Regions from separate parts of the Streptomyces sp. NPDC058697 genome, predicted to be linked through region 1. Evidence: riboswitches for the same ligand, from Rfam matches in the RefSeq annotation. Region 1 holds a riboswitch; each other region holds the start of a gene.
What was found. A riboswitch is a leader RNA that binds a small molecule or an ion and turns the genes downstream of it on or off. The one in region 1 is predicted to bind cobalamin.

Region 2: another riboswitch for cobalamin. It lies ahead of ACFWXQ_RS37790 (ribonucleoside-diphosphate reductase subunit alpha); the one in region 1 lies ahead of ACFWXQ_RS11475 (CbtB-domain containing protein).
Region 3: another riboswitch for cobalamin. It lies ahead of ACFWXQ_RS33940 (cobalamin biosynthesis protein); the one in region 1 lies ahead of ACFWXQ_RS11475 (CbtB-domain containing protein).
Region 4: another riboswitch for cobalamin. It lies ahead of metE (5-methyltetrahydropteroyltriglutamate--homocysteine S-methyltransferase); the one in region 1 lies ahead of ACFWXQ_RS11475 (CbtB-domain containing protein).

The regions. Positions count from the first base shown of each region.
Region 1 is NZ_JBHXSU010000004.1:140,106-145,842, forward strand. It holds gene ACFWXQ_RS11455 (sensor histidine kinase) at 1-892, shown strand, start outside; gene ACFWXQ_RS11460 (flavin monoamine oxidase family protein) at 1,045-2,229, shown strand; gene ACFWXQ_RS11465 (acyl-CoA dehydrogenase family protein) at 2,245-3,435, opposite strand; gene ACFWXQ_RS11470 (CbtA family protein) at 3,597-4,367, opposite strand; gene ACFWXQ_RS11475 (CbtB-domain containing protein) at 4,397-4,621, opposite strand; cobalamin riboswitch at 4,657-4,799, opposite strand; gene ACFWXQ_RS11480 (histidine phosphatase family protein) at 4,930-5,553, shown strand; gene ACFWXQ_RS11485 (ferredoxin) at 5,653-5,737, opposite strand, start outside.
Region 2 is NZ_JBHXSU010000025.1:4,786-10,522, reverse strand. It holds gene ACFWXQ_RS37805 (helix-turn-helix domain-containing protein) at 1-121, opposite strand, end outside; gene ACFWXQ_RS37800 (hypothetical protein) at 215-451, shown strand; gene ACFWXQ_RS37795 (ribonucleotide-diphosphate reductase subunit beta) at 364-1,404, opposite strand; gene ACFWXQ_RS37790 (ribonucleoside-diphosphate reductase subunit alpha) at 1,404-3,818, opposite strand; cobalamin riboswitch at 3,957-4,128, opposite strand; gene ACFWXQ_RS37785 (GNAT family N-acetyltransferase) at 4,161-4,679, opposite strand; gene ACFWXQ_RS37780 (nucleoside hydrolase) at 4,739-5,728, opposite strand.
Region 3 is NZ_JBHXSU010000019.1:64,166-69,902, reverse strand. It holds gene ACFWXQ_RS33945 (cobyric acid synthase) at 1-819, opposite strand, end outside; gene ACFWXQ_RS33940 (cobalamin biosynthesis protein) at 816-1,772, opposite strand; cobalamin riboswitch at 1,870-2,006, opposite strand; gene ACFWXQ_RS33935 (hypothetical protein) at 2,147-2,368, opposite strand; gene ACFWXQ_RS33930 (anion permease) at 2,381-3,622, opposite strand; gene ACFWXQ_RS33925 (lysozyme) at 3,797-4,540, opposite strand; gene ACFWXQ_RS33920 (class II aldolase/adducin family protein) at 4,737-5,447, shown strand.
Region 4 is NZ_JBHXSU010000003.1:675,144-680,880, forward strand. It holds gene metE (5-methyltetrahydropteroyltriglutamate--homocysteine S-methyltransferase) at 1-2,037, opposite strand, end outside; cobalamin riboswitch at 2,201-2,425, opposite strand; gene ACFWXQ_RS10740 (3-hydroxybutyryl-CoA dehydrogenase) at 2,436-3,320, opposite strand; gene aceB (malate synthase A) at 3,329-4,936, opposite strand; gene aceA (isocitrate lyase) at 5,036-5,737, opposite strand, start outside.

The DNA.
Region 1 (5,737 bases):
CCCGATCAGCACCCTGTACACGCTCGCCGAGCGTTCCCGGGACCGCCGCCTCCTGACCGGCTGCGCCATCGTCGCCGCCGCCGTCCTGGCCGTCCCCTGGCCACTGGACTGGTACGCCCCGACGGGCGAGACCTGGACCCTGGTCTACTTCGGATATCTCCTCGCCGCCACGCTGGCACCCGTGCTCGTGGGACAACTAGTCCAGGCCCGGCGCGACTTGAAGCAGCAGCTCGCGGAGATCGAGGAGGCCCGCGAGCACGAGCGGGCGTTGCACGCCCAGGCCGTACTGGCCCGCGAACGCGCCCAGCTCGCCCGTGAGATGCACGACGTCGTGTCCCACCAGGTGAGCCTGATCGCCGTGCAGGCGGGCGCCCTCCAGGTGGCGTCCAAGGACACGCCCAGCCGCGAGGCCGCCCGCTCGATCCGTACCTTGAGCGTCGCCACGCTCGACGAGCTCCGCCATATGGTCGACGTCCTGCGTGCCTCCGGCAGCGGAGCGACCGAGCTCACTCCACAGCCCACCCTCGCCCAACTTGAGCAGCTGATCGCGAACAGCGGTATCGACGTGGAACTCAGCGGCGGGCCCGCGACGGACATGCCCGCGCCCGGCCAGCGGGCGGTCTACCGCACCGTGCAGGAGGCGCTCACCAACGCGCGCAAACACGCACCCGGAGCGCGCGTACGTATCGAGATCCTTCAGATCGGCCAGGACACCGAGGTCACCGTCACCAACACCGCCCCCACCCGCCCCGCCCTCGCCCTGCCCGGCTCCCGGCAGGGTCTCATCGGCCTGCGCGAACGCGCCGAGCTGCTCGGCGGCACCTTCGAGAGCGGACCGACGGACGACGGCGGCTACCGGATCCGCCTGCGCCTGCCCACCCACCCCGGCTGAACACCCCGCGCCCGGCTGCCGGCTGCCGCTCCCCCGACCGGCGGGGGTCGAACCCCCGGCCGGAGGGTGGTGACCGCACTGGCCGACCGACCAGCGTGGGAGGTGCGCGCAACGAGTGCGCACTCCGTTCTTGACGGGAAGGCAGAGGCGAAGTGGAACACAAACGCCCCCTGGTAGGTCGTCGTGGCCTCATCATCGGTACCGCCGCGGGAGTCGCGGCGGGCTCCCTCGCCGTGTGGTCGGCCGGCGCGGCTCAGACCGAGGCACCCACGCCGGACTCGGGAGGCACGCGGGGAGCCGACCTCGATGTCGTCGTCATTGGTGCCGGAGCCGCAGGACTCAGCGCGGCGCGAGTACTTGCGGACGCCGGGAAGAGGGTGACGGTCGTCGAGGCCCGCGACCGCATCGGCGGCCGCCTGTGGACCCAGCCGGACGCCATGTCCGTCCCGATCGAACTCGGGGCGCAGTTCATCCACGAGCCGAACGCCTCGACCTGGAAGTTGGTCCGCAGCCAAGGCCTGAAGACACACACCCACGCCCACACGTTGTCCCGTACGCGCGTGGGCGCCCCTTGGAAGAAGGACACCATCGAGCGTCCGTACAACTTCCAGGTCATCGGCGGTTACAAACAGATCCTGGCGCCCCTCGCCCACAAGCTGTCCATCCGGTTCAACACCGTGGTACGGCGGGTGGAGCACACGCCCGGCAGGGTCGTGGTCCATGCCGAGCGGCAAGGGCGCCGCGTCACCTACCGGGCCCGGGCCGCGGTGGTGGCCGTGCCTGTCGCCGTACTGGCCGCCGATGCCGTGGAGTTCTCCCCGGCGCTGCCGAAGGAGAAGACGGACGCCTTCAAGGCCGTGCCGCACTTCGCGATCTCGAAGGTCCTGATGGAGTTCGACAGGCCGGTGTTCCCGGAGGATGCCGATCACGTCGTCGAGGCGGATGTGCCGTGGTGGCTGATGAACGCCGCCATGGGACAGCCCCGCCACTCGGGTCGGATCGTCTTCGCCGGGGCCGAGGAGGACGAAGCCGAACGGCTGCTGGCGCTGCCCGCCCGGAAGCGTCACCGGGAGTTCCTCGAAGTGGTCCGGGGCATCGCGGGCGACCGGAGCCTCACGCCCGTCAAGGTCATGGAGCACGAGTGGGCGAAGGACCCCTTCGCCCGCGCCGCCTTCACGGACTCGGAGCGGATCACGGGCGCCCGGGAGATCTACGAGCCGGTCGGCGACACCCTCTTCTGGGCCGGAGTCATCACCGATCAGGTCGACTTCTCCCACGACAGCGGCAACGAGGCCGCCGCCCAGGTGCTCAACCAGCTGGGCCGGCCCAGGGCCTAGCTCTGTCGCACCCGGCTACCGCCGTACCCTCGGCATGCCCAGACCGATCCACGAGATGATTTCCCGCTGGATCTCGTTGTTGCCGCCGCCGAAGGTGAAGATCACGGCTGAGCGGTAGCCGCGCTCAAGTTCGCCATGGAGAACGGCTCCCGCGGAGCCCTCCTTGAGGACACCGGCCACGGCGACGACCTCCATGAGCCAGGCGTAGGCGTCCCGGCGGGCCTCGGAGCCGTACACCTTGACGGCGGAGGCGTCCTGCGGGGTGAGCGTGCCCTCCTGGACGGCGTTCACCATCTGCCAGTTGAGGAGTTTCATCGCGTCGAGCTTCGTGTGGGTCTGGGCGAGGCGGCGGCGCACCCAGGGGAGGTCGACGACGCGGCGCCCGTCGGCGAGCTTGGTCTCCATGGCCCAGCGCTGTACGTCGTGCAGGGCGCGGATGGCCATCGTGCCGTGCGCGGCGAGGGTGACCCGCTCGTGGTTGAGCTGGTTGGTGATCAGCCGCCAGCCCTTGTTCTCCTGGCCGACACGGCGGGACGCGGGGACGCGGATGTTCTCGTAGTAGCTCGCGGTGGTGTCGTGCGAGGCGAGGGTGTTGATGATCGTGCAGGAGTAGCCGGGGTCGGAGGTCGGCACGAGGAGCATGGTGATGCCCTTGTGCGGCGGGGCGTCGGGGTCGGTGCGCACGGCGAGCCAGACCCAGTCGGCGGTGTCGCCGTTGGTCGTCCAGATCTTCTGGCCGTCAACCGTGTAGTGGCCGGTGTCCTCGTCGCCCTCCCTGACCGCCTTGGTCTTCAGCGCGGCCAGGTCCGTGCCGGCGTCGGGTTCGCTGTAGCCGATCGCGAAGTCGAGTTCGCCGGAGAGGATCTTCGGCAGGAAGTACCCCTTCTGCTCGTCGGTACCGAACTGCATGATCGTCGGCCCGACCGTGTTGAGCGCCATCAGCGGCAGCGGTACGCCGGCCTGGGCGGCCTCGTCGAAGAAGATGAACTGTTCCATCGGGCTCAGACCGCGCCCGCCGTACTCCTTCGGCCAGCCCACGCCGAGCCAGCCGTCGGAGCCGAGCCTGCGGATGGTCTCGCGGTAGAAGCGCTTCTGCGCCGCCGGGTCGCCGTATCGGGCGTACACGTCCTCGGGGACCAACTCCGCGAAGTAGGCGCGCAGTTCGGTGCGCAACCGCTGCTGCTCCGGCGTGTATTCGAGATGCACGGCGCCTCCTGGCTCCCACTGGCCCGCTCGTTCGGCCACCCGGACCTGACGGCGCACACCGTAGAACGTGTTCCAGAAATTGGGAATGCCGGTGACGTACACACTCATGCGATAAGGCCCCGGGAATGTGCTCCCGGGACCCCTTCGGCTGCGTGAACGGATCAGTGCGCGACGGGAGTTGCCCGCCCTTCGGGTGCCTTCTCTCCCTCGGCCCCGGCCGTCCCGGGAGCCAGCACGCGCTCCGCGAGCAGCCCGAAGACCAGGCCGTACGCGGTCCACAGGGTCACCTGGATGGCCAGGGTCGCCAGGCGGTACTGCCACAGCAGGGTGGCGGGGAAGCCCTCCGGCGCCTCGTTGAACGACGGCAGGAACGCGTACGCCAGGCCGACGGCCAGGACGAAGGACGCGCCCGCCGCGAGGGTGGCGTTCCAGTTGCCCAGGCGCGGTGCGAGGCGCTTGCCGAGGATCACCGCGGCGACGGCCAGCAGCACGCTGAGCACGATCATCAGGAGGAACAGCGCGGTGCGCTGGTTGAGGGTGTCGGGGTCGCCGACGGCGGGCGGGTTCGCCGGGTACTTGAGGAACGGCACCAGGTAGACCGCGACCAGACCGGCGCCCGCCAGCAGCAGCGCGCTCGCGCGCGGCCCGAAGCGGCCGATCCTGCCGAGGGCGAAGCAGTACGCGAGTGCGGCGATGCCGCCGAACGCGACCCCGTAGACGAGGACGCCGGTGGACAGACCACCGGTGGACTGCATCGCACGGGTGACGAGTTCCTCGCCGCCGTGTTCGTGGGCGTGGGCCTCCTCGAACGCGATGGCCTCGTCCACGCGGGGTTCGCCCAGGAAGTAGGCGACGACCAGGGCGAGCACACCCGCGGCAAGACCCGCGAGCATGCCCCGCACCAGGAGATTTCTGACGGTGACGGAGTTCATTGGGTTGTCCTGTCGGTTCTTTGTCGCCGTCAGTGGCAGGGGAAGCCGAGCAGGTGGCGGGCGTCGTGCACCCACTCGTGCACGCCCTCGCCCGAGACCAGGGAGGTGGCGCCCTGTTCGGCACCGACGAAGTAGAGCAGCACCAGCATCAGGATGCCGAGGAAGACCGCCCAGGGAGCGATCGCGCCGATCGGCAGCTTTGCGGGTACGTCGGGGGTGGTTACGGTCGGCTGAGCGACGGCGGACTGCGCCATGGCAGGACCTCCTGGGGGAACTCGCGTCCCATCTCGGTGGTGCACAGGACGACGGCCACGGGTCTGACTTGCTCGACCTCCGCCTCCCCCGGTGGAAGGCGGTTGTGCGGGGCTTACAGTGGCGCGACCGTGCCGGATTCTCACCGGCTTCCGTCGTACCGTCGTCAATATCGACGAGAAGGTACCGCGAAGCGGAGGCGCGGCCAAGGGCGCATGGAATGCCGGGGGCGCGCCGGGGCCCTGGTCACGCCCCCAATTCCCGGTACGGACAGGGGTGTTGAGCACGTGTGGAACGTGAGGGCGGGACGATGACCAGCCGAGTGATGTTGATCTCACCAGCGATGAGCGCGGCGTTGCGGGAGGCGCGTTTCGACGACGGATGTCCCGTCGACCCGGCCGGGCTGCGGCTCGCCGAGGCGGCCGCGGGCTCGCTGCCGTCCGCCGACCGGGTCCTGGTCTCGCCCACCGTTCGCTGCCGGGAGACGGCGGCGGCCCTCGGGCTCGACGCCCTCGCCGTCACCGAGCCCGACCTGGCCGGGCTGGACGTGGGCCGCTGGCGCGGGGCGACCCTCGCCGAGGTGAGCACCGACGAACCCGAGGCCGTGGGCCGCTGGCTGGCGGACCCGTCGTCCGCCCCGCACGGCGGCGAGTCGGTGAGCGGGCTGTGCGAGCGCGTCGCGAAGTGGCTGGAGACGGTGGCGGATCCGGGTTCCGGGGCTTCAGCATCCGACTCGGCTGGGGGTTCACGACCAGGCTCCGTCCGGATCATCGCCGTCGTCGAGCCGGAGATCGTACGGGCCGGGGTGGTGCGGGCACTCGGGGCCCCGGAGCCGGCGTTCTGGCGCGTCGACGTGCCGCCGTTGGCCGCGACGGAGTTCAGCGGGCGGGCCGGGCGCTGGAACGTACGGGTCGGGAGAGCGCTCGGAGAGTGAGGCGACGGCGAGCGCCCGACTGAACGCTCCTCGGGACGCGGCACCTTGGGGGCGTGGCGTTCCTCGGGACGCGGCACCCAAAACTCACCGCACGGGACCTCACCTCAGCAGGGCGAGGAATTCCGTGCAGGCGCGTGCGCAGTCGCGGCAGGCCTCGGCGGCCTTCTCGGCGCCGGGGTTCCGG
Region 2 (5,737 bases), on a different contig from region 1:
CCGCGAAGTCGTACACGGGCAGGCCCTGGTCGCTGCGGTCGAGGCCGAAGACCTCGCAGACGACGCCGAGTTCAAAGGGATGCACGCCGTTGAGCAGGACGACGGCCACGTTGTTGAGCATGCTGCCAGTGTGCATCAGATCTGGCAGGAAATCGAGGGTGTGCGGCAGTGCTGCCACTCACGGTAAGGAGTAATCGGCGCGACAGTGGTGTCCATGGAAACGACACAGCTGGAAGGCCTGATCTCAATGCTCTTCGTCCTCGGAATCCTGGTCCTGCTCGTCCTCCCCTCGGTGATCGGCATCGTGCGCGACCGGCGCATCGACCGTCAGCTCAGGGAGGCCGAGCAGGGACACCGCGAGGATCAGAAGTCCTCGTCGAAGCCGACCGAACCCTCCACGGCCACCTGGTACGCCGAGGGCCGGCGCTCGAAGAAGTTGGTCAGCTCCTGAACACCCTGCAGCTCCATGAAGGAGAAGGGGTTCTCGGAGCCGTACACCGGAGCGAAGCCGAGGCGCGCCAGGCGCTGGTCGGCGACGCACTCCAGGTACTGCCTCATCGAGTCGGTGTTCATGCCCGGAAGGCCGTCACCGCACAGGTCGCGCGCGAACTGCAGCTCGGCCTCGACGGCCTCCCGGAGCATGTCGGTGACCTGCTCCTGCAGCTGGTCGTCGAAGAGCTCCGGCTCCTCCTTGCGGACGGTGTCCACGACCTCGAAGGCGAAGCTCATGTGCATCGTCTCGTCGCGGAACACCCAGTTGGTGCCCGTCGCCAGACCGTGCAGCAGACCCCGGCTGCGGAACCAGTAGACGTACGCGAAGGCACCGTAGAAGAACAGCCCCTCGATGCACGCGGCGAAGCAGATGAGGTTCAGCAGGAAGCGGCGGCGGTCGGCCTTCGTCTCCAGCCGGTCCAGCTTCTCGACCTCGTTGATCCACCTGAAGCAGAACTCGGCCTTCTCGCGGATGGACGGGATGGACTCCACCGCGTCGAAGGCCGCGGCCCTGTCCTCCGGGTCCGGCAGATACGTGTCGAGCAGCGTCAGATAGAACTGGACGTGCACGGCCTCCTCGAAGAGCTGACGGCTCAAGTACAGCCGCGCCTCGGGGGAGTTGATGTGCTTGTAGAGCGTCAGCACCAGGTTGTTCGACACGATCGAGTCGCCCGTCGCGAAGAACGCGACCAGCCGGCCGATCATGTGCTGCTCGCCCGGTGACAGCTTCGCCAGATCGGTGACGTCCGAGTGGAGGTCGACCTCCTCGACGGTCCAGGTGTTCTTGATCGCGTCCCGGTAGCGCTCGTAGAAGTCCGGGTAGCGCATCGGACGCAGGGTCAGCTCGAAGCCCGGGTCGAGCAGGTTTTTATTGAGCACAGCCTTGACGGTCTTGTCGGGAGCGGTGGTCATTACTGGCAGGCCTCGCAGGACTCGGGGTTCTCAAGGGAGCAGGCGACGGCGTCCTCGTCGGGAGTCGCGGGAGTCGCCTGTACGGGGATGGGGGCGGCCGCGGCCGTGGAGGAACCCGCGGCACGGGCGATGCGCGTCGCCGGGCGCGAGCGCAGGTAGTACGTCGTCTTCAGCCCCGACTTCCAGGCGTACGCGTACATCGAGGAGAGCTTGCCGATGGTCGGCGTCTCCAGGAACAGGTTCAGCGACTGGGACTGGTCCAGGAACGGCGTCCGGGCCGCCGCCATGTCGATCAGGTCGCGCTGCGGGATCTCCCACGCCGTGCGGTACAGATCGCGCACGTCCTGCGGCACCCAGGCGAAGCCCTGCACCGAGCCGTTGGACTCGCGCAGCGCCTCCCTGGTCTGCGCGTCCCACACGCCGAGCTTCTTCAGCTCCGCCACCAGGTAGGCGTTGACCTGGAGGAACTCGCCGGAGAGCGTCTCGCGCTTGAACAGGTTGGAGACCTGCGGCTCGATGCACTCGTAGACGCCCGCGATGGACGCGATCGTCGCGGTGGGCGCGATCGCGAGCAGCAGCGAGTTGCGCATGCCGACCGAGGTGATCCGCTCCCGCAGCGCGGCCCAGCGCTCCGGCCAGTTCAGCTCCACGTCGTAGTGGTCGGGGTGCAGCACGCCCTGTGCCGTACGGGTCTTCTCCCAGGCGGGCAGCGGGCCGTTGCGCTCGGCGAGGTCGGCGGACGCCTCGTACGCGGCGAGCATGACGCGCTCGGCGATCCGGGTGGAGAGCGCCTTGGCCTCGGCGGAGTCGAAGGGCAGCCGCAGCTTGAAGAAGACGTCCTGCAGACCCATCGCGCCCAGGCCCACCGGCCGCCACTTGGCGTTGGAACGGCCCGCCTGCTCGGTCGGGTAGAAGTTGATGTCGACGACCCGGTCGAGGAAGGTGACGGCGGTACGGACGGTCGCGTCCAGCCGCTCCCAGTCGATGTCACCTGTCGTTGTGTCGACAAAGGCACCCAGGTTCACCGAACCGAGGTTGCAGACCGCCGTCTCCCCGTCGTCCGTGACCTCCAGGATCTCCGTGCAGAGGTTGGAGGAGTGGACCGTGTGGCCGGGCAGCGCGGTCTGGTTGGCCGTGCGGTTGGCGGCGTCCTTGAAGGTCATCCAGCCGTTGCCGGTCTGCGCGAGGGTGCGCATCATGCGGCCGTACAGATCGCGGGCCGGGATCGTCTTCTTGGCGAGGCCCCGGTCCTCCGCCTTGCGGTAGGCGGCGTCGAACTCCTCGCCCCACAGGTCGACCAGCTCGGGCACGTCGGAGGGCGAGAACAGCGACCACACGCGGTCCTCGTTGACCCGGCGCATGAACTCGTCCGGGATCCAGTGCGCGAGATTCAGGTTGTGCGTACGCCGGGCGTCCTCACCGGTGTTGTCGCGCAGCTCCAGGAACTCCTCGATGTCGGAGTGCCAGGTCTCCAGGTAGACCGCGGCCGCGCCCTTGCGCCGGCCGCCCTGGTTCACGGCGGCCACCGAGGCGTCGAGCGTCTTCAGGAACGGGACGATGCCGTTGGAGTGCCCGTTCGTCCCGCGGATCAGGGAACCGCGCGAGCGGACACGGGAGTACGCGATACCGATGCCGCCCGCGTGCTTCGAGAGCCGGGCGACCTGGTGGTAGCGGTCGTAGATGGAGTCCAGCTCGTCCAGCGGGGAGTCGAGGAGGTAGCAGGACGACATCTGCGGGTGCCGCGTACCGGAGTTGAAGAGCGTGGGGGAGGACGGCAGGTAGTCGAGGCGGCTCATCAGCCGGTACAGCGCGGCCACTTCGTCGACGGACCTGGTCGAGTCGTCCTCGGCGAGGCCGGCGGCGACACGCAGCATGAAGTGCTGGGGAGTCTCGATGACGGACCGCGTGATCGGGTGCCGCAGCAGATACCGGCTGTGCAGCGTGCGCAGGCCGAAGTAGCCGAAGCGGTCGTCACCTTCGAGGTCGATCAGCGCGTCCAGACGGGCCGCGTGGGTCCGTACGAACTCGGCGGTGCGGTCGGCGATCAGGCCCTCGCGGTGGCCGACCGCGACGGACTCGGAGAAGGACCTGACCCCCTGCGAGGCGGCCTCCTCGGCGATGCCGATCGTCAGCAGACGGGCGGCCAGCTTCGAGTACACGGGGTCCTCGGAGATGAGGCCCGCGGCCGACTCCGTGGCCAGCTCGCGCAGCTCCGCGGTGATCCCGTCGGCCCCGACGGAGGACCGGCCGCGCAGCGCGGCGGCGGCGACCCTGCCGGGATCGGCGTCGGGAAGGTCGGCGGTGAGGTCGGTCAGGGTCCGCAGCAACACGGTTCCCGGTCCGTCGGCCTCGGCCCTGTCCTGCTGGTACTGGGGCGCTTTCGCTGAGACCGGATCGGCTGGCGCGATGGTCACGTGGGGCTCTCCCTCGCTCGGCACGGGGCCTGCGGGGAGAGGGGTTCGGGGCACACGGGGGTACACGCTCTGCGCAGCGGTACGCCGCGTCCACCGGCCCACTCCGCGAGGCCCGGACGTCATGGCACCCGGGCCGGGTGGCCTGGGCACGCTGTCGGCAGGTCCTCGGACTGACCAGGCGCACGGCTCTCCTCTGGGGACAGACATGCACAAGTACACCGTTGCGGGACAGTTCCGGATTCGCACCGGATTCCCCTGCGGCGACAGCGAGCATGAGCATACATCTTGTGCCGGGCTCGGGAAGCACCCCCACATCTTGTGTCGTGTCGGCTTCGGAGGGTGTCAGAGTGTCAATTCGTAGGTGAGCAGCATGATGTCGTCGAGGTCCGGGACCGGGTTCCAGTCGCGGTCGGGGGCGCGGGTGAAGCCGAGGCGTCCGTAGATGCGATGGGCGCTGTGCATGGTGCGCTGGGTGGACAGCACGACGCGTATGCAGCCGTCCGTGGCCCGGGCGCGGTCGACGCAGGCACGCACGAGGGCCTCGCCCGCCCCGTGCCCGCGGGCCTCCTTCGCGACCGCCAGCATCCGTATCTCTGCCTCGCCCTCGCGCGCGATGTCTGCCATCGGCCCGCCGGACGGGACGAAGGTCACGCCGCCGACGACCCGCTCGCCCGCGCCCGCCCCCACCACGGCCACCAGTACGTCGGCCGCGGCGGCCCGCTTCGCCACGTCCCGCAGCTCGCCCAGATACTCGTCGCTCTCCCCGAAGTCGAGCAGCCCGTCGCCGAGATAGGCCTGCGCGGTGATCTCGCCCACAGCCTCGTACTCCTCGGGCCTCGCCCGCCTGATCACGATGGTCATGCTTGGCAGTGTGCCCGAGGGGTACGACAGAGGTCGCCGAGTTTTTCCCAGGGGCGGGCTCAGCCCACGGCCGGCCACTGCGGGAGGGTCGTGACGAAGTCCTTCGTGAAGTCGCGGGGGCCCGGGCCGAGGGCCACGCGGCCCGTGAGGCGGGTGCGGGCCGTCAGGGCGGGCGACTCGGTGTAGTAGTTCCGCTGGGCGGCCGAGGGGACGAACACGGTCTGGCCGCGGGTGAGTTCGCTGGAGCACTCGACGACGACGGCTCCCTCCGCGAGCGTCACGAACGACTCGTCCGCGCACACGCCCACGGCGAGCGGGTCGTGCAGCGGGCAGGAGTCGCCTCCGCCGTGGCGGCGGTAGGAGTCGGTGTAGACCCGCAGCAGCCGGGCGGCGAGCGCCGCGCCCGTCCCCGCCGCCTCCAGCGCGGCGAGGTCGGCGGGGCCGAAGAGCCAGCGGTGCGAGGCGTCCAGGTCGACCATGGTGAACGGGATGCCGGAGGAGAGCACCACCTCGGCGGCGTCCGGGTCCGCCCACATGTTGAACTCGGCGACCGGGGTGATGTTTCCGGGCACCTGCGCGTTGCCGCCCATGAACACGAACTTCTTCACGCGGCGGGCGAAGGCCGGGTCCTCCAGGAGCGCGATGGCCACGTTGGTGAGCGGGCCGGTGGCGCACACGGTCAGCTCGCCCTCGTGCTCCCGGGAGAGCCGCAGCAGCGCCTGTGCGGAGGACTCCGTCAGGTGCCCGGCGGTCGAGTCGGGGAGCGTCTCCTGGCCGAGGCCCCCGGGGCCGTGGAAGTGACCTGCGGCCATGTACGGGAGGCGGGTGAGCGGACGGGCCGCTCCGCGGTGGACCGGGACGTCCGTGTCGATACGGAGGGCTCTCGCCAGGGCGCGGGCGTTGCGGTAGGTCTGCTCGGCGGGGAGGTTGCCGCCCACGGAGGTGTAGGCCCTGAGGTCCCACCTGCCTGTGCCGAGCAGGTACTGGAGGGCCACGGCGTCGTCTATGCCGGGGTCACTGTCGAGGACGATCGGCGAGCTCGCGGTCACGCGGACCAG
Region 3 (5,737 bases), on a different contig from region 1:
GACGGCGACTCGCAGGATGTCCTCGCCGACGGGGGAGGAGACCTCGGACTCGCGGACCGAGCCCCTCAGCGAGACCCGGAGCCCGTCCTCCTCGTCGATGCCGAGACCGTGCTGGAAGGGCAGGACCCCGTACGTACGACGCCCGGTGAGGTTGTTGAGCATGTCGAGACCGGGCTCCAGCAGGGACACGTCCCCGCGGAACTTGTTGACGAGGAACCCGGCGACGAACTCCTGGTCCTCGGGCGAGAGCAGCGCCACGGTCCCGAAGAAGGAGGCGAAGACACCCCCGCGGTCGATGTCGCCGACGACGAGCACGGGCAGCCGCGCGTTGCGCGCGATGCCCATGTTCACGATGTCCGTCCGCCGCAGATTGATCTCGGCGGGACTGCCCGCCCCCTCACAGATCACCGCGTCATACGTGCCCCGCAACTCGGCGAGGCACTCCAGGACCGTCCCGAGGAGCTGTTCCTGACGCCCGCCGTGATAGCCGCGGGCACTCATCTCCCCGACAGGTTTGCCCATGAGGACGACCTGACTGCTCCGGTCGCTGCCCGGCTTGAGCAGTACGGGATTCATGAGCGCGGTGGGCTCCACGCGCGCGGCCTGCGCCTGCATGGCCTGCGCCCGCCCGATCTCGGCGCCCTCCCGCGTGACGAACGAGTTGAGCGACATGTTCTGCGCCTTGAAAGGTGCGACTTTGACGCCCTGCCGCACCAGCCACCGGCAGATCCCGGCGGTGACGACGCTCTTGCCGGCGTCGGAGGTGGTACCGGCGACGAGCAGCCCGCCACCCGTTCCCCCGCTCGTTCCCCGGCTCATGAGGTACGCCCCTTCGAGCGAAGGCCGTTGACGAGCAGCCGTCCGGCGACACTCACGCCGAGCGCGAGCCAGCCCACGCGCCGCGAGAGCCGCACGGCCCGCTCGATGTCCCCGACCTCCACGGCCCGCCCCTCACCATTGAGTACGGGCCGGTGCTCGACCCGTCCCGCGTACGAGAGCGTCCCGCCCAGCCGCACGCCGAGCGCCCCCGCGAACGAGGCCTCGACGGGCCCGGCGTTGGGGCTCGGATGCTTGACGGCATCCGCACGCCAGGCGCGTACGGCCCCGCGCGGATCACTTCCCGCGGCGGCGGCGAGGACGGCGGTCAGCCGCGCCCCCGGCCACCCCGCGACGTCGTCGAGCCGCGCGGAAGCCCACCCGTACCGCCGGTACTTGGCGGACCTGTGCCCGACCATCGCGTCGAGCGTGTTCACGGCACGGAATCCGACCAGCCCCGGCACACCGGCCGCGGCACCCCACACGAGGGCGCCCACCACGGCGTCGGAGGTGTTCTCGGCGACGGACTCCACGACGGCCCGGGCGATCCCGTCGGCGTCCAGCGCTTGCGGATCCCGCCCGCAGAGATGAGGCAGCCGCTCCCGGGCCACCTCGATGTCCCCGGCGGCGAGCGCCCCGCCGATGGCCCGGGCCTCCCGCCCGAGCGAGGTCCCGCCGACAACGGACCAGGTGGCGGCGGCGGTCAGGGCGACGGACGCGGCACGAGAGGGACGTACGGAACGCCCGGCGAGCGCGGCGAGCGAGGTGGCGCCACCCACACACACGGCGGTGTGCAGCGCGCCCCACCCCCGGTGGTCCCGCCACAGCACCCGCTCCACGGCTCCCGCGGCCCGTCCGAACGCGGCGACCGGATGCCCCCGGCGGGGATCGCCGAGCAGCAGGTCACCGAGAAGGCCGGCGGCGGCGCCGTACGCGAAGACGCGATCGGCACGCATCGGTTCAGCCGACCGTCAGATCGGGCACAACCGTCGCTGGAAAGGCACTTGGGCAGCCGGGCATGGCGATTTGTCCTCACTCAGGGTGTCCGCGCCCTGGTTCGACGAGACCGACGGCGAGAGTTCCTGGCTCCCGGGGTATCGATTCCCCGGTAACAGTGGCGGGACCGCGCCGGATTCGCACCGGCTTCCTCTCCTGCCGCCGTACATGGCTCCGGCAGTCCACCACGCCCACGAACACCCGTCAACTTGCTGTTGACCTGCGACGGGAGAGTGTGCTGAGGCCCACATCGCCGCTCACGCGGACACGACTGCGCCCCGCCGACCGAGGGGTCGACGGGGCGCAGTCGTGCGTGACGGAGGTGCCGTACGCGTCAGGCGACGATCAGAGAGATGCCGTACGCCACCGCTGCCGCGCACGCGGCGAAGCAGGCGTACGCGCCGGTGACCGCGAGGGTCGCGGTGCCGCCCTGGGCGGAGGCCGACTCGCGCTTGGAGAGGCCGACGATGCCGAGGGTGAAGAGGCCCACGAGGGCGACGGTGACGATGAGGCTGACTCCGAAGACGGAGCCGAGGGCTGCCCAGTCGATCTTCATGCTGTGGGTTCCTTACACCGTGGCCGTACGGACGGGCTCGGTGGCGTCCGGGCCCGGGATGGTGGTCTTGAGGTCGTCGGCCGCGGCGACCGTGCCCGTCGGCGGCGGGGTGACGGCGGCGATGGCGGTGGTCACGACGCCCGCGGGCTCGCCGCTGACGTCGTTCACGTTGTCGACGGTGACGGGCTGGCGGCGGGAGAGCGTCCAGATGACCGCCGAGCCCGCGATCAGCAGCGCGCCGGTGAGGACGATGCCCCAGGTGCCCTGCTTGGTGAGGAACTCGGCGCCCGCGCCGACCAGTCCGGCGGCGGGGAGCGTGAGGCCCCAGGCGACGAACATCCGGGTCGCGGTCGACCAGCGGACGACGCCGCCCTTGCGGCCGAGGCCTGAACCCATCACGGCGCCGGAACAGGACTGGGTGGTGGAGAGCGAGAAGCCGAGGTGCGAGGAGGCCAGGATGACCGTCGCGGCGCTGGTCTGGGCGGCGAAGCCCTGCGGCGGCGCGAGGTCGGTGAGGCCCTTGCCCATGGTGCGGATGATGCGCCAGCCGCCCAGGTAGGTGCCGAGCGCGATGGCGATACCGGCCGAGACGATGACCCACATGGGGGGATTCGACCCGGGCGCGAGCACACCGCCGGTGACCAGGGCGAGCGTGATGATGCCCATGGTCTTCTGCGCGTCGTTCGTGCCGTGGGCCAGCGAGACCAGGCCCGCGGAGGTGATCTGACCCGCGCGGTAGCCCTTGGAGGTCGCCTGCTCACCGGCCTTGTCGCTGATGCGGTACGTCAGCCGGGTGGCGAGCATCGCGGCGAGTCCGGCCACCAGCGGCGCGGCGATCGCGGGGAGCAGGACCTTGGTGACGACGGTCGAACCGTTCACCGACGACCAGCCGGCCGACATGACCGCGGCACCGATCAGGCCGCCGAACAGTGCGTGGGAGGAACTGGAGGGCAGACCCAGGAGCCAGGTCAGCAGATTCCACAGAATGGCGCCGACGAGCGCCGCGAAGATCACTTCGGTGCGGATGCCCTCTTCGTTGATGATGCCGCCGGAGATCGTCTTGGCGACCTCCACGGAGAGGAACGCACCGACGAGGTTCAGCACGGCGGACATGGCCACCGCCGTCTTGGGCTTCAGGGCACCTGTCGAGATGGTCGTCGCCATCGCGTTGGCCGTGTCGTGGAAACCGTTCGTGAAATCGAACACGAGAGCGGTAACGATCACGATTCCGAGTAGGAGCGTGATGTGTTCCATTTACCCAGGCTTCTCTTGGATGTCAGTGGCACGGGGACCGTAGGTAACCTGGATGAACGGAAGATGAACTGAGATGGGCTTCAGGGTGTCTCAATAGAGGTGCCGCCACTCCATTTGTGTCGGAGCGGCGGCAAGAGGTCTCGAACAGAGGCGGAATTCAGGGGTCCGCTACCCCTACTGTCCCCTCGCGAACGCCCTGAGCTGGTTCAGGGATCCGTTGAAGAGATTCTGGTCACCCGGCAGGCTCCCGCCGTTGTCGTACTGCCAGAAGGTCCAGAAGTTCCAGCCGGACGGCAGTGACCCCGCCGTCGAGCTGTAGCGGGCCAGCCACAGCGGATGGTTCGCGGCGAACGCGGCGCTGTTGCCCGTGCACATCTTCCACCAGTTGTAGTTGGTGTAGATCACCGGCCGCCGGCCCGTCTGCCGCTTCACCTCGTTGCTGAAGGCCTTGATCCAGCTCACCATCTTGCTCTTGCTCAGGCCGTAGCACTTCTTCTTGCCGTACGGGTTGTACTCGATGTCCAGCGCGGGCGGCAGCGTCCAGCCGTCCGCGCGCCAGCCGCCGCCGTTGCGCACGAAGTACGCGGCCTGTGCCGTCCCCGAGGACTTGTGCGGCAGCGCGAAGTGGTACGCCCCGCGGATGATGCCCGCGCCGCGTGCCCCGTTGTACTGCTGGTTGTAGTACGGATTGCGGTACGTGTGCGATTCGGTGGCCTTCACATAGACGAACTTGGCGCCTTTGCTCTTCGCGCTCGACCAGTTGACGTTCTTCTGGTGCGAGGACACGTCGTGGCCCTTGGGCTTGGCGGCCGCCGAGGCCGGCACCTCCGCGAGAGCGGTGCCGCCGAGCGCCAGCGTCGCCACGGAGGCGGCGACGAACCGGGCGCGCTGAAGGGACGGTTTGCGATCACGAGCCATGTTTCCCCCCGGAATGGCGACGTGCACGAAAAATCTCCCAGAGGCTACTGGAAGATCCTTGGAAGCCCGTCGCATGCCGGTCATTCGCTCCCGGCAGGCGATTCATGCCCTTGTGCGACCTTTCGGATGCGCCGGTTCAGCCCTAAAGTGCCCCGCCCGCCCCGGGGTTGAGCTGCGCGGCTGGCAGGATCGCCGCATGGCTGAGCAGCGGCGGGACACGGGAGACGGACGGGACGCGGGGGAGCGGGACGCGCCCCCGGCGCGGGAGGCGCTGGAACGGGCATGGGACGACATCGTGGCGACGGCCCGCCGGACGGCGGACGAGGGTCTGGTCGTCGGCACCTCGGGCAACGTCTCGGTACGCGTGGGCGACACCGTCCTGGTCACGCCGAGCGGAGTCCCGTACGACCGGCTGGCCCCCGAGGACCTCTGCGGGGTCTCCCTCGGCGGCCGGCAGGTGCTCGGTTCGCTCGTTCCGACAAGCGAACTGCCCATGCATCTGGCGGTCTACCGCGTCACGGACGCGCGGGCGATCGTCCACACCCACGCGGTGCACGCCACGGCCGTCTCGACCCTCGTCGCGGAGCTGCCGCTCATCCACTACATGGCCGCCGCGCTCGGCGGTCCCGTCCGCGTGGCCCCCTACGCCACCTACGGCACGGAAAAGTTGGCCGAGAACATGCTCCGGGCCCTCCGGGACCGCACCGCCTGTCTCCTTCAGAACCACGGCACCCTCACATACGGAGCCACTCTCCTCCAGGCCTACGACCGCACGGCCCAACTGGAGTGGATGTGCCGCCTCTGGCTGACCGCCTCGTCCCTCCCCGGCCACACACCGACGCTGCTGACCCGCGAGCAGGTGACGGAGGTGGCGGAACGCCTTGAGGGGTACGGCCAGGGACGGTGACGGGGGCACGCCCACGGGGGGTGGGCGTGGGGGGCGTGCGTGGGGGTGGGTGTGTGTGTGTGTGTGTGTGGCGTGCGTGGGGGGCGTGGGGGTGGCTGGGCGTCGGCGGGGCCGAGGTCGGGGCGGTGACGCTGGCTGGGCGGGGAGGGGCGCTGATGGGGCGGGGCGGTGACGGGCTTGGCGGTGGCGGTGGCGGTGGCGGTGATGGGGCTTGGCGTTGGCGGGGCTGGGGTGCTGCCTGGGCGTGGCCGCCGGCCCTGACCGGGTGGGCTGCCGTGCCTGATGTCCGC
Region 4 (5,737 bases), on a different contig from region 1:
CAGGCTGATGACGTCCGCGTCGAGGTCGTCGATCGCCTGGACGATGTCACCGAACTCGGCGTAGCACATGTGGGTGTGGACCTGGGTGTCCGGCCGGACCCCGGCGGTGGTGAGGCGGAACGCCTCGGTGGCCCACGCCAGATAGCCGGGGCGGTCGGCGGCCCGCAGCGGCAGGGTCTCGCGCAGCGCGGGTTCGTCGACCTGGATGACCGAAGTCCCGGCCGTCTCAAGGTCGTTGACCTCGTCGCGCAGGGCGAGGGCGACCTGTCGGGCGGTGTCGCCGAGCGGCTGGTCGTCCCGGACGAAGGACCAGGCGAGCATGGTGACCGGCCCCGTGAGCATGCCCTTGACGGGGCGCCGGGTCAGGGACTGGGCGTACGTCGTCCAGCGCACCGTCATCGGCTCGGGGCGGGAGATGTCGCCGGCCAGGATCGGCGGACGGACGTAACGGGTGCCGTAGGACTGCACCCAGCCGTGCTGCGTGGCGAGATACCCCGTCAGCTGCTCGGCGAAGTACTGGACCATGTCGTTGCGTTCGGCCTCGCCGTGCACCAGGACGTCCAGGCCGGCCTTCTCCTGGAACGAGATCACCTCCTGGATCTCGGCCTTGATGCGCTCCTCGTAGCCGGCCGTGTCGATGCGCCCGGCCCGCAGATCGGCGCGGGCGACACGCAGTTCGGCGGTCTGCGGGAAGGAGCCGATGGTGGTGGTCGGCAGCAGCGGCAGACCGAGGTGGGCACGCTGCGCGGCGGCGCGTTCGCCGTACGGCTGGGAGCGGCGGGAGTCGGCGTCCGTGACCGCACCGACCCGCGCCCGCACGGCCGGGTCACGGGTGATGGGCGAGTTCGCGCGGGATGCCAGGGCGGCCCGGTTGGCGGCGAGTTCGCCGGTGATCGCGCCCGTGCCCTGGGCGAGCCCCTTGGCGAGGGTGACGACCTCGGCCGTCTTCTGCCGGGCGAAGGCGAGCCAGCGCAGGATCTGCGGCTCGATGTCCCGTTCGGCGGTGGCGTCGAGCGGCACGTGGAGCAGTGAGCAGGACGCGGCCACGTCGACCCGGTCGGCCAGTCCCAGCAGGGTGCCGAGCGTGGCGAGGGACTTGGTGAGGTCGTTGACCCAGATATTGCGTCCGTTGACCACGCCCGCGACCAGGCGCTTGCCGGGTAGTCCGCCCACCGCGGCCAGGGCGTCCAGGTTGGCGGCGGCCGCCTCGGTGAAGTCGAGCGCGAGGCCCTCGACCGGGGCCTTGGCCAGCACCGGCAGGGCGTCGCCGAGCCGGTCGAAGTAGGAGGCGACCAGCAGCTTCGGACGGTCGGTGAGTGCGCCGAGGTCGCGGTAGGCGCGCGTGGCGGCGTTCAGTTCGGCCGGGGTGCGGTCCTGAACCAGAGCGGGCTCGTCGAGCTGGACCCACTCCGCGCCCGCCGCCCGCAGATCGGAGAGGACCTCGGCGTACACCGGGAGCAGTCGGTCGAGCAGGGTCAGCGGGTCGAAGTCCGCGGCCACACCGGGCGCGGGCTTGGCGAGCAGGAGATAGGTGACGGGGCCGACGAGGACCGGCCGGGCGGTGAGGCCGAGCGCGAGGGCTTCGTGGAGCTCGGCGACCTGCTTCGCGGAGTCGGCGGTGAAGACGGTGTCCGGGCCCAACTCCGGGACCAGATAGTGGTAGTTGGTGTCGAACCACTTCGTCATCTCCAGCGGCGCCACGTCCTGGGTGCCGCGGGCCATCGCGAAGTAGCCGTCGAGCGCGTCGGCCTCGACCGCGGCGCGGTGGCGCCCGGGGATCGCGCCGACCATGACGCTGGTGTCCAGGACATGGTCGTAGTACGAGAAGTCGCCGGTCGGCACTTCGTGGATGCCGGCCTCGGCCAGCTGCCGCCAGTTGGTGCGGCGCAGTTCGGCGGCGGTGGCCCGGAGGGCGTCGGCGTCGACGCGGCCCTTCCAGTACCCCTCGATCGCCTTCTTCAGTTCCCGGCCCCTGCCCTGACGGGGGTAGCCGTACACGGTGGCCCGTGCCGCCGCGGCTGCGGACTTCGATGTCACGGAACTCTCCTTCGCGAGATGTCTCCCTGAGATCCCGGGACGGGACGTGGGCGCGAAGGGGTGACGAACCCGGCAGAGGCACCTCGCGCGGCATGCGCGGTCGTCCGCCGGATATGTACGCCTGACCCGCCCACGAGGTCACCGGGATTGTCCGTACGCGATCGGTCGCGCACGGGCAGATGGCAGGTCTTCGGACTCGCGGGCACGCCCTCCGTACGGAGGGCACCTACTGGCCGTCGCTTCCCAGGTCCCGCTTCTCGGGGCCCAGTGCGTATGACGGCGGTCGTTCCCGCTCACCGCTGCGGGGCAGTCCCGGATTCCCACCGGGTTCCCTCTTGCGACGCATCCCGCCTGGCGGACGGGGCGAACCAGCTGCACGGTCAGCTTAGGCCCTGCCGTCAAATGCCCGGCTGCCGGACGGCGTCGTACACGTGGAACCCGCGGCCCGTCTTACGGCCCAGCAGCCCGGCCTCCACCATCCGCTGGAGCAGCGGGGGAGGGGCGTAGAGCGGCTCCCTGAACTCGTCGTAGAGGGATTCCGCGATCGAGGCGACGGTGTCGAGGCCGATCAGGTCCGCCAGCCTGAGCGGTCCCATGGGGTGGGCGCAGCCGAGTTCCATGCCCGCGTCGATGTCGGTGGCGGTGGCGAAACCGGACTCGGCCATGCGGATCGCGGCCAGCAGATAGGGCACGAGCAGGGCGTTGACGACGAAGCCCGCCCGGTCCCGCGCGTGGACCACGGTCTTGCCGAGGACCCGGGTGGCGAAGTCCTCGACGGCCCCGACCGTCCCGGGCGCCGTGTGGAGCGAGGCCACGATCTCCACCAGCGGCAGCACGGGAACGGGGTTGAAGAAGTGCAGCCCGACGACCCGGTCGGCACGCCTCGTCGCCATGCCGAGCCGCATGATCGGGAGGGACGAGGTGTTGGTCGCGAGGATCGCCCCGGGATCCTCGACGATCTTGTCCAGCGCGGCGAAGACCTCCGTCTTGGCGTCCGCGTTCTCCACGACGGCCTCGACGACGAGCTGCCGGTCGGCGAGGTCTTCGAGGGCCTGGGTGAAGGCCAGCCGGTCGAGGGCGTCCCGCGCCGAGTCCCGGTCCAGCTTCCCGCGCCGCACCGCCCGGTCGAGGGAGGCCGACACCCGCTCCCGTGCGGCACGGGCCGCCATGGCGTCCACCTCGCACACGACGGTGTCGAGGCCGGCCCTGGCACACACCTCGGCGATCCCGGCGCCCATCCGGCCGCCGCCGACCACGCCCACCCGGCGGATGTCCCGGCTGATGTCCCCGCTCATGCTCGTCCCTCCCGATACTGTGCCTCCGCGTGCCGGACAAGGTGACGGCTGTAGGCGTCAGGGGTGAAGAACAACGGCAACTCGCCTGCCAGCGCGGTCCGTTCGAAGAGCTCCCGCACCTCGTCGAGGGCCGCCCAGGGGTACTGGGCGCCGAGCGCGGCGAGTTCGTCGTCGAGCAGCCGCTCCACGGTCTCCCTCTCGACCACCCGGTGCCGCAGCCACTGCCAGATCTGCACCCGCGTGATCTCGGCGGTCGCCGCGTCCTCCATCAGCCCGTCCAGGGCGACGGCCCCCTGCCCGCGAAGCCAGGCGTCGAAGTAGCGCAGGGCGACCGCGATGTTCGTACGCACGCCTTCCGGCGTGGGCGGCCCGCTGACACGGCGTACCGACAGCAGGTCCGCGGCGGTCACCTCCACGTCGTCGCGGGTACGGTCGATCTGGTGCGGCCGGTCGCCGAGTACGGTGTCGAAAACCTCCCGGCACACGGGCACCAGGCCGGGGTGGGCCACCCAGGAGCCGTCGAAGCCGTCCTCCGCCTCGCGCTCCTTGTCGAGGCGGACCTTGGCCAGAGCCGCCTCACGCGCGGCCGGGTCCCTGCCGGGCACCTGCGCGGCCATGCCCCCGATGGCATGGGCACCGCGCCGGTGGCAGGTGCGCACCAGCAGCTCGGTGTACGCGCGCATGAACGGCGCGGTCATGGTCACCTTCGCCCGGTCGGGCAGCAGGAAGTCGGTGCGGTGCCCGAAGGTCTTGATCAGGCTGAACAGGTAGTCCCAGCGGCCCGCGTTGAGGCCGGCGCTGTGCTCACGCAGCTCGTAGAGGATCTCCTCCATCTCGAAGGCGGCGGTGATCGTCTCGATGAGCACGGTGGCACGGACCGTGCCCCGGGGGATGCCGAGCAACTCCTGGGCGAGAACGAAGACGTCGTTCCACAGCCGGGCCTCGTACCGGTTCTCCAGCTTCGGCAGATAGAAGTACGGCCCGTACCCGGCGTCGATCTGACGCTGAGCGCAGTGGAAGAAGTACAGCCCGAAGTCGACGAGGGAGGCGGGTATGGGACGGCCGCCGAACTCCAGATGCTCCTCCAGCAGATGCCAGCCACGCGGACGCACCATGACAGTGGCGAGGCGGTCACCGAGCCGGTACTCCCTCCCCTCCGCTGTGCTGAAGTCGATCCGCCGCGAGATGGCATCCAGCAGGGTGAGCTGACCGCCGATGACGTTGTCCCAGGTGGGAGCGGTGGCGTCCTCGAAGTCCGCCATCCACACCTGCGCACCGGAGTTGAGCGCGTTGACGGCCATACGGCGCTCGGGCGGCCCGGTGATCTCCACCCGTCGGTCCTCCAGCCCGGGGGCCGGCGGTGCCACCCGCCAGGACCTGTCCCCGCGAACGGCAGAGGTGGCAATCGGAAAGTCGAGCGGAGCACCGGCCGCGATCCGTATCGCCTGCCGCCTGCGCTCCTTCAGGACCTCCTGCCGCCGCTCGCCAAAGGCACCGGCAAGCCGCCCGACGAAGTCCAGGGCGGCGGGGGTGAGAATCTCGTCGTGACGGTCGCCGGGAGCACCGAGGACGCGGACGTGATGAGTCAGTGAACTGATGGACATCGGGTTCTCCTCATGAACACGCGAACGAGGGTGGCGCCCCTTAAGGGGCGCGGGGAACTGCGCGACCAGCCACAACGCACCCGCACCCAACAACCGGACCTAGTGGAACTGCTCTTCCTCGGTGGACCCGGACAACGCAGTCGTGGAAGAGGCCGGATTCACAGCGGTGGACACCAGGTCGAAATACCCCGTCCCAACCTCCCGCTGATGCCGAACGGCAGTGAACCCGTGCCGCTGCGCGGCGAACTCCCGCTCCTGAAGGTCGACATAGGCCGTCATCCCGTGCTCGGCATAACCACGAGCGAGATCGAACATCCCATGGTTCAGCGAGTGGAACCCGGCCAGCGTGATGAACTGGAACCGATACCCCATCGCCCCCAACTCCCGCTGGAACTTGGCGATCTGGTCATCATCCAGCGCCGCCTTCCAGTTGAAGGACGGCGAGCAGTTGTACGCCAGCATCTGGTCAGGGAACTCGGCATGGATCGCCTCCGCGAACTCCCGCGCCTGCGCGAGATCCGGCGTACCGGTCTCGACCCAGATCAGATCGGCGTACGGGGCATAGGCGAGACCACGGGCGATGACCGGAGCCATCCCGCCCCGCACCCGGTAGAAACCCTCCGCCGTCCGCTCCCCGGTGACGAACTCGGCGTCCCGCTCGTCGACATCACTGGTGAGCAGGGTCGCGGCCAGCGCGTCCGTCCGGGCGACGACGACGGTCGGCACGTCCGCGATGTCGGCCGCGAGCCGGGCCGCGTTGAGGGTGCGGATGTGCTGCGAGGTCGGCACGAGAACCTTGCC